Regions from separate parts of the Lysinibacillus sp. K60 genome, predicted to be linked through region 4. Evidence: riboswitches for the same ligand, from Rfam matches in the RefSeq annotation. Region 4 holds a riboswitch; each other region holds the start of a gene.

Region 1 (2,207 bases), 190 kb from region 4:
ATCTGTTAAGTTGACCCCTACTCCACCACCAAGGCGTGATAGCTCTAAACAATAGCCAATATTTTCAGCAATACTGTTCATGGAGTCATCCATTGATAATTTAAAGCAGCTGACTAATTCACCACGTGCTTTCTTACCACTATTTAAAGCAGTTGGTGTCGCTGGCTGGTAGGCTTCCATCATTGCTTCGACAGAGCGTTCTGCTAGAGTTGTGTTTCCTTGCGCCAAATACAAAGCAATAATGACAATACGATCCTCATACTTTTCTAAGATCTCTTCCCCGTCACGACTTTTCATAGCATAGCTATCATAAAATTTGCTTGCGCTCATAAAGGATGGGAAGCGGAAATTATAATCATAGGCTTTCTTGTACAGCTTCTTAATAAATTCCATCTCGTACATATCGATAAATGCTTTCTCATAGTAGCCCTCATCAACTAAATAGCGGATTTTTTCCTCAATATCTATAAAATAACGCAAACGTACGTTAACATACTCTAAAAAGTAGCGGCGCGTAGCTTCGCGGTCCTTTTCTAACTCAAGTAATCCAGTTGTACTATAACGATTCAGTACGTCATTATTAAGCTTTAAATAGGTTTTCATCTCATTACCCTCGTTTCATAAAACGTTTGTATTGCTTCGTAATCCGTTTGATTACCTCGTAAATCTAATTTCCTTACTAAGGGTACATGATAGGTAGCGGCGATTTTCTCACCAGCAGCGCCAAATACATGATGGCCGAAATTACTATTGCCACTGGCAACTACTCCTTTACAAAAATCCCTGTTTTTTTCTAAGAAACGTTGTACCTTTGCTGGAATGTCACCTAAACCATCTGTGTAGGTAATTAAAAGATAGGGCTTGTTCAATCGCAATTCCTCCGAGAGCTCGATACATTCTGCCTTTAATTTGGATACAACATTTCGGACATTACCTGTACGACTCGCGTAAACGATCATAGAGCAATCAACTCAATTTGAGAAACAATTTCCTGAACATCTCCTATAAAAGTTTCATTCATCTCTAAAACAGGCACACTTAAAAAACCTGCGTCAATAATCGTTTGCTTTGCCTGTTCATCATGATCGATGTTAACGATTTCAGCTTCAAGTCCTGCACGTTGTAGTTCAGATTTTACCCATAGGCATTTTGGACAAATTGTTTTCGTATAAAGTTTCATAGAAATCCCTCTTTTCATAAAATAAAAAGCCTATCTCCTCTAGAGAGATAGGCTAAATGGAAACGTTAACATACCAAAAATACTGACGTTCCCATCTCTTAATCCCCGAAGAAATGATAAATTTGTTTTATAAAGGCAGGTCTCCTGGCTTTGCTTCATTCTCTGATTCCCTTCCCATGCAAATGCACAGTGGTTGCAATCATCGTCAGCTTCACAGTTGCGGGGACAGCGTCGGAATTGTACCGAACTTCCCTTTTAAACTACATATAGTAGTACCTTTGTAAAACGAACACAATATATAGTTGTTGTTCAATAGTTTTAAGTGTACCATCCTTCAAATGAAAAGTAAATCAAGATTCTAAACTTCTTTATTTTTGGATTATTCAGTATTTTTAATTATGTAGTTCGAAATAGATTATCAATAATTACTACTTCCTAATTAAAATATTTATTTTAAATGATGTATGAAATTCTCTATTAAAATCGATCTACATTTGTAGAATGACTAGGATAATCTAGTTGAATAGCTAACATAGAACACTCTATATTCTGAAGAAAAATAGACTGATTGACACTACGAATATATTATTTCCTTTCAATAAACAGGGCCAATTCCTTATAAAATTCCGGCGTTGCAGCAGAATTTGTATGAAATTGAGGATTATATTTGGATATAAGTTTATATAATTTAGTAGCAGTTAAAAGATTTTGTTCTCTATCGTAAGCCCTAAAGCTATTATAGACCTCTTTCACTTTCCCATTTGCTAAATGAGAAAAGTAATGTTGCACTTCTTCATCCTCTAAGTAATCTAGTTGCCATTTGTAACATATTAAATTTGTGAGGAAAAACATTTCTAATGCTGGCATTTCACCAAATTTCAATAGCAATGTCATCCCATAATCAAAGGCATTTTCTAACCATTTCACTCCATGCCGTTCCCTGTAAAAACGAATTAATCTTTGTAAACCATGTCCTTGTTCTTTCACAAGGTAAGAATGAATATTCCTATTTCCAGCATTTCTTTCC
Region 2 (2,207 bases), 180 kb from region 4:
GTACCCCTGACATTTTTTGCAACATAAAGATGAATAACAGTATAGACTTCATCACCATTTGGATATTGGAAATAAAAATCTGGCCCTGAAAAAACACCAACCAAGTTAAATCCATTCGCTACAAGTCCTGTTTCTTCATGAAGCTCACGAGCAGCAGCTTCTTCTAACGTTTCGTTTAGCTCCAAACCACCGCCAGGTAATCCCCAATCCAACGTATCTGATCGATGTTGAAAGAGAATTTGTTTGTCATCGTTAACCACAAGAATTGTCGCTCCAATACTGATAATTGGTCTACTTCCGATGTGTTTCCTTAATTCTGACATATACCCCATTTTGGCCCCTCCTATAGATCATAAAATATTATTCGCCTTTCTCCCTATAAAAACCTCTATTTTCCATGTAATGCTTGAAAATGGATATATTGATATAAATGTACAATCTTTTTTGTACGAAATATTGCTAAAAAATACAGAATAGTTCATTAAAGATGAAAAATAGCTTTTTATAATCAGTCTTTTCTGAATTTTACCTATATTGATTGTTTCGAAAACTCTATGTTAAGGTAAAAAGACAAATTGAATATGCTAAATTTTGGTGGTTCAAATAGGAGTGGATTCTATTTGATTAAAAGGGAAGTTGGTGAGAGTCCAACACTGTCCCGCAACTGTATTTAGGAGCTCGATAACAAAGCCACTGTTTTGCTTGTCAAAATGGGAAGGTGTTATGGGAGCGTTGATCATAAGTCAGGAGACCTACCACGAAAGAAGCATCAATTAACCTACGAGGATAGGGAGGTGTTAGCTACTGCATGATTTTTGTGAATTTAGGTAAATTCACTGTTATTTGGTCTGTCATGCTTTTGTAGATTAACAACTTCTAAAAAGGGATAGAAGTTGTTTTTTTGTTGTTCTGTCGTGTTTGAATGGTAACGCTTACAAGAATAATTAAACAAAGGGGCTGTCATTAATGGAGTTAAATTATTCACCAGGTCTTGATGGAATCATTGCCACTGAAACAAAGCTATCTTTTTTAGACACTGTAGGAAGTCAAATAGTTATTCGAGGCTATGACTTGATTGAATTATCACAGCGATATTCGTATTTAGATATTGTTTACTTATTGCTGCATGGAGAAATACCAACTACGGAGCAACAGGCTGATTTACAGGACAAATTGAAAGCTCATTATCAGGTACCACAAGAGATATTTCAAATTTTCAAGCTATTGCCTAATGGAACACATGCAATGGATGGGCTTAGAACAGGGATTTCCGTTTTAGCAGGCTTTGATCAGCACATCAATGATCGTTCAACTGAAAGAAATTTAGAGCGAGCATATAGACTTTTAGGCGGTATGCCTAATATCGTAGCAAATAGCTATCGTGTATTAAATGGACAAGATGTTGTCGAGCCGGATAGTCAACTTTCCTATAGTGCCAATTTTTATTACATGATTACGGGTAGAAAGCCAACTGCGTCAGAAGAAGAAATTTTTGATCAGTCACTCGTTTTATATAGTGAGCATGAGATGCCAAATTCAACATTTGCAGCTCGTGTCATTGCATCTACACAATCTGATTTGTATGGTGCTTTAACGGGGGCTGTCGCATCATTGAAAGGGAATTTACATGGAGGAGCTAATGAAGCAGTCATGTACATGCTTCTTGAAGCCAAAACAGTAGAAGGCTTTGAAGCATTGTTGAAAAACAAGCTACAAAATAAAGAAAAGATTATGGGCTTTGGCCACCGTGTCTATATGAAAAAGATGGATCCAAGAGCGCAAATTATGAAAGAAGCCTTGCACAAATTATGTTTGGAGCAAGGGAATGACCGTTTATATCGCATGTGTGAAGCTGGTGAAAAAGTGATGGTACAGGAGAAAGGGTTGTATCCAAATTTAGATTATTATGCAGCACCCGTGTACTTCATGCTTGGTTTGCCGATTGAAATCTATACGCCAATCTTCTTTGGCTCACGCACAATTGGCTTATGTGCCCATGTAATTGAACAGCATGACAATAATCGATTATTTAGACCTCGTGTCAATTATATTGGCGAGCGTCATAACCTTGAAGAATTGTCGGTATAATCAAGTTTTAACAACTCGCCATAAAGCTAATGGGCATTCTGATCAATGCCCATTAGCATACTAGTATATCAAACTCAAGTCTTGAAAGGAAGATATAGATGATTAAAACAAATGACATA
Region 3 (2,207 bases), on a different contig from region 4:
TCCTAATGTAGCAAATAAATGTGCAGAAACGATGGATATGACCCTATGAAAAACATTTCTTTAGTCTGGCACAATTAGGTGGGGAGATATGCTATTGAATGGGCATGATCTTCAATGTTTTTTGTAATCTATGGGCGAAGATACCAGCAAAAATAGCTAAAATAATATCTTTTGGTAGTGGAGGAATCATCCAAAGCCAAGCGAGCTTATATGAAAAATTCTCTGGCGCACTTGCCCAAAGCTTATAGGCAAAAAACATCCAATTTGTTCCTATCAAATAATTTATAGCCGTTGCTACCAAAGCAGCTACGATAAAACTTTTCTTTGTCCCGCTTCGTTCCACGATCAACCCTGCAACAAATGCCGCTAATATAAATGTAATAATAAACCCAAAGGTAGGGCTTAAAATTTGGCCAATTCCACCACCGAAACGAGCAAAGACAGGAGCTCCCGCCAATCCTACGCACATATAAATTGTACAGGCGAGCGCACCTTTTCTACTACCAAGAATAAGCCCTGCTAAAGTTGCAAAGAAGGTTTGAAGCGTAATGGGTACACCACCAACTACCATAAAGGGTGCAAAGGAAGTGATATTAGCACCCACCATCATTAGCGTTGAAAACAATCCAATGTAGGTAATGTCAATAGTTCTTAACTTATGGTGACTATGTTGTGTAACAGTTGCCATGAATTTCACCTCGTTTTATAAGTTATTACTGCTAGTGTAAAAAACGAATGCTATTGTGTCAACCTTATTATTATTAATAGTTAACTCAAATATTGGGTTAAATAGAAGTAGACTATCTATCTATAAAAATGTATGATAGAACCGTCACAATTTTATAACTTCAAATACTATTGGTGTGACATTTTTGAATGTCACTTAAAAGGGAAGTCGGTGGAAGTCCGACGCTGTCCCGCAACTGTAACGAGGAATCCTATAATATGATTTGCCACTGTTTAAGAATGGGAAGGCAATTATAGGATAGTGAATCGAAGCCAGGAGACCTGCCATTTAGTAATACCTGTAATGCCCACGAGGATGCAAGCAATTACGGACAATAGCTGGATATTTTTCTGACTTTGTTTAATCTAGGGTATTTCTATGCGCATTTTCGCATGGGATACCTTTTTTTATTGCTTCATTCATCAATATTCAGTAGGAGTTTAAAACAGATGAATAAAAAATTTATGTTATTTTCCTTCGTACTTTTCATGGTATTAATTGTTTCAATGACCTTTGCTGTAATGGTTGGCTCAGTTTCAGTTACACCGTTATATGTATGGAAAGTTATTCTTTCTAAAATTCCTTTTATACAAACTTCGATCGAGCAAGATTGGAGTCGCTCTCAGGAAATCATCATCTGGCAAATAAGAGCACCTCGTGTTTTGCTAGCTGCTATAGTAGGAGCGGGGTTAGCCATTGCAGGGGCAGCCATTCAGGCACTTGTACGTAATTCTATTGCAGACCCGTATATTCTAGGGATTTCTTCAGGGGCAGCTGTAGGAGCTACTTCTGTGATTATTTTAGGAGCGTTTTCATTTTTAGGTATTTACGCTCTTTCAGTATCCGCATTCCTTGGTTCATTACTTGCCATTACACTTGTTTTTTTCTTATCACGTGTTGGGGGACGTGTCTCTATTTTCCGCTTGCTATTGGCAGGCATGGCTGTGTCCTTTATCTTAACGGCTATCTCTAACTTTATTTTAATGATGTCAAAGCAAGAAGGGGCCTTAAAGGCTGTTATGTTTTGGATGCTAGGTAGTTTAGCTGGAGCCAAATGGAATAGTATTGTGATTCCAGCCTTCGTATTCTTGGTTGTATTTGGGCTACTATGGCTACACTATCGCAATTTAAATTTATTATTACTAGGAGAAGAGGCGGCAGTGACATTAGGCGTTAATCTTCAGCAATTCCGTATTCAGTTAATACTATTAGTATCTCTATTAACTGGTGTGCTTGTCGCAGTTAGTGGTTCTATAGGATTTGTGGGATTGATTATTCCCCATATTGTGCGTTTAATTGTGGGCTCAAACTATAAATACGTCATACCTATTAGTGCTTTAATAGGTGGAATATTCTTAGTGTGGGCAGATGCCTTTGCTCGAATCATTATTGCTCCTCAGGAAATGCCAATTGGTATTATTACAGCTTTTTGTGGGGGACCATTTTTCATTTGGCTTCTCCGTCGTAACAACTATTCTTT
Region 4 (2,207 bases):
CTGCTCGCAGTGGCTCATCGATGAACAATACATGCTGTGAGCAATCTTTGCGAAGCTGCCTGATGACAGCCTCCACATTGGCACCTTCACGATCTATTTTGTTGATAAAGAAGAAGGTAGGGACATGGTATTGACGTAAAAGTTGCCATACTGTTTCTGTATGGCCTTGTATCCCTTCGACAGAGCTAATGATCATAATGGCATAATCCATCACACGAATGGCACGCTCCATCTCAGGGGAGAAATCGACATGCCCTGGCGTATCAATCAATGTGTATGTATCATCGCCAATGCGCATACGCCCCTGCTCGGCAAATATCGTAATGCCTCGTCTGCGCTCCAGCTCGTGATTATCAAGAAAGGTATCCTGATGATCAACTCGACCACGGGCTTGGATACTATTTGTATGAAAAAGTACTTGCTCAGAAAAGGTCGTTTTCCCTGCATCCACGTGCGCAAGTACACCAATTGTTTTGTACATAAGAAATCCTCGTTTCTATAGAATGCTATCTTTTTATTGTAACAGAATACTAGCTTCTATATTTCTTGTAAAATAGTTCGTCTTTATGTCGAAATAGTGCTAATATAATGATGATTATACTTTTAGTGTCATACTACTGATTGCGCGATAAATATTCTTCTGCTAGTCTATCAATAGTATTGACCATTATAGAACGTATTGGTGCAAATGGCATTTGTCATTTGCTTAAAAGGGAAATCGGTGCAATTCCGATGCTGTCCCGCAACTGTAAATGGGGAGTCTATACAGCATGCCACTGTAGTGAAACTATGGGAAGGCGTATAGATGATGAACCTAAGCCAGGATACCTGCCAGTATGTATTTTTTGACTAAGAACCACGAGGATGGGGATAGTGATACAGGTAATATACCGTTATTTCACTATGCTACTCTCTTGGCGACAAGAGGGTTTTTTTTATGCCCTTCCAAACACCTGGGTAGTAAAGAAATCTCTGATTTCTTTCTATATTTTAACAACAAAGGAGAAAAGGACATGAAGAAATGGAAAAGTATATGGCTAATGATGATCATTGCCTTGGTCGCTGTTTTAGGGGCTTGTAATGCAAAAGACAAAACGGAATCAGCAGCACAAGGTGAAAAGGTTGAGCCATCTGAGGCGGCAGCCGAAGTAACCATTGAAAACAATGACACAAGTCAAACATATACGGAAGCACCAACAAAAGCGATTAGCTTAAATCAGCATGTGACAGAAATTATGCTAGCACTTGGCTTAGAGGATTCTATGGTAGGGACAGCTTACTTAGATGATAAAATCTATGAGCCACTGCAAGAGGCATACGACAAAGTCCCTGTGCTTTCCGATCAATACCCAACGAAGGAGCAAGTCATTGATGCCGAGGCAGATTTCCTATATGCAGGCTGGAAAAGTGGCTTTGGCGAAAAGGGTGTAGGCACACCAGAAGAGCTTGAAGAATTAGGCATCCATACGTATTTACATACGGCTTCCAACATGACAAAGCCAACATTAGAGGATATTTTCACTGATATTCGCCATATCGCGAAGATTTTCCGTATTGAGGATCGTGGCGAAGCTTTAATTGAGCAAATGACGAAAGATGTAGAGGCAGTACAAGCTAAATTACCAAAAGATAGCGAAAAATTACGTGTTCTTGTGTTTGATAGCGGTGAAAAGGATGTATTTACAGCTGGTCAAAACTTTATGAATGAGCTGGTGACAATCGCGGGTGGTCAAAATATCTTTGGTGATGTGGAATCAGGATGGACAACTGTGTCGAAGGAAGATGCAGTAGACCGCAACCCAGAGGTAGTTGTCGTGATTGATTACGGTGAAACAACGGCAGACCAAAAGATCCAATTCTTAAAAAATGATCCAGCATTGAAGGAGATGGAAGCGGTCAAAAATGAGCGCTTTGTCATCCTGCCACTTTCAGCAGCGTCTGAAGGGGTTCGTGCAGCAGAGGCCATTGAAATTTTAGCCAAGGGCTTCTATCCTGAAAACTTTTAATCCATTCGAGCTAGCGTTTTGCTAGCTCCTTTTTTATAAGGAGCGATAAAAATGAACGCATTTCAAAAAAATGTACCAGATCAAACATTTGAAACACTAAACCGTCATGGTGAGTTTACCCGTCTAGCCGTTAGCCCTGGCATTATTAATAAGCATTATACGCCTGCACAATTCCAAAAAATAGCCGAAATTGCTGGCGAA

The links. A riboswitch is a leader RNA that binds a small molecule or an ion and turns the genes downstream of it on or off. The one in region 4 is predicted to bind cobalamin.
Region 1: linked by a shared signal. The riboswitch ahead of HCH28_RS15610 (glutaredoxin family protein) and the one ahead of HCH28_RS16550 (ABC transporter substrate-binding protein) in region 4 are both predicted to bind cobalamin.
Region 2: linked by a shared signal. The riboswitch ahead of mmgD (citrate synthase) and the one ahead of HCH28_RS16550 (ABC transporter substrate-binding protein) in region 4 are both predicted to bind cobalamin.
Region 3: linked by a shared signal. The riboswitch ahead of HCH28_RS21360 (FecCD family ABC transporter permease) and the one ahead of HCH28_RS16550 (ABC transporter substrate-binding protein) in region 4 are both predicted to bind cobalamin.

What each region holds. Positions count from the first base shown of each region.
Region 1 covers NZ_JAASJR010000007.1:21,993-24,199, forward strand. Annotated here, with positions in the region: gene nrdE (class 1b ribonucleoside-diphosphate reductase subunit alpha) at 1-603, opposite strand, end outside; gene nrdI (class Ib ribonucleoside-diphosphate reductase assembly flavoprotein NrdI) at 600-959, opposite strand; gene HCH28_RS15610 (glutaredoxin family protein) at 956-1,180, opposite strand; cobalamin riboswitch at 1,298-1,475, opposite strand; gene HCH28_RS15615 (hypothetical protein) at 1,766-2,207, opposite strand, start outside.
Region 2 covers NZ_JAASJR010000007.1:31,117-33,323, reverse strand. Annotated here, with positions in the region: gene HCH28_RS15655 (NUDIX hydrolase) at 1-332, opposite strand, end outside; cobalamin riboswitch at 579-774, shown strand; gene mmgD (citrate synthase) at 967-2,088, shown strand; gene prpD (2-methylcitrate dehydratase) at 2,187-2,207, shown strand, end outside.
Region 3 covers NZ_JAASJR010000013.1:40,944-43,150, reverse strand. Annotated here, with positions in the region: gene HCH28_RS21365 (biotin transporter BioY) at 92-688, opposite strand; cobalamin riboswitch at 843-1,030, shown strand; gene HCH28_RS21360 (FecCD family ABC transporter permease) at 1,177-2,207, shown strand, end outside.
Region 4 covers NZ_JAASJR010000007.1:207,538-209,744, reverse strand. Annotated here, with positions in the region: gene HCH28_RS16555 (elongation factor G) at 1-481, opposite strand, end outside; cobalamin riboswitch at 664-850, shown strand; gene HCH28_RS16550 (ABC transporter substrate-binding protein) at 1,014-2,006, shown strand; gene HCH28_RS16545 (precorrin-3B methylase) at 2,058-2,207, shown strand, end outside.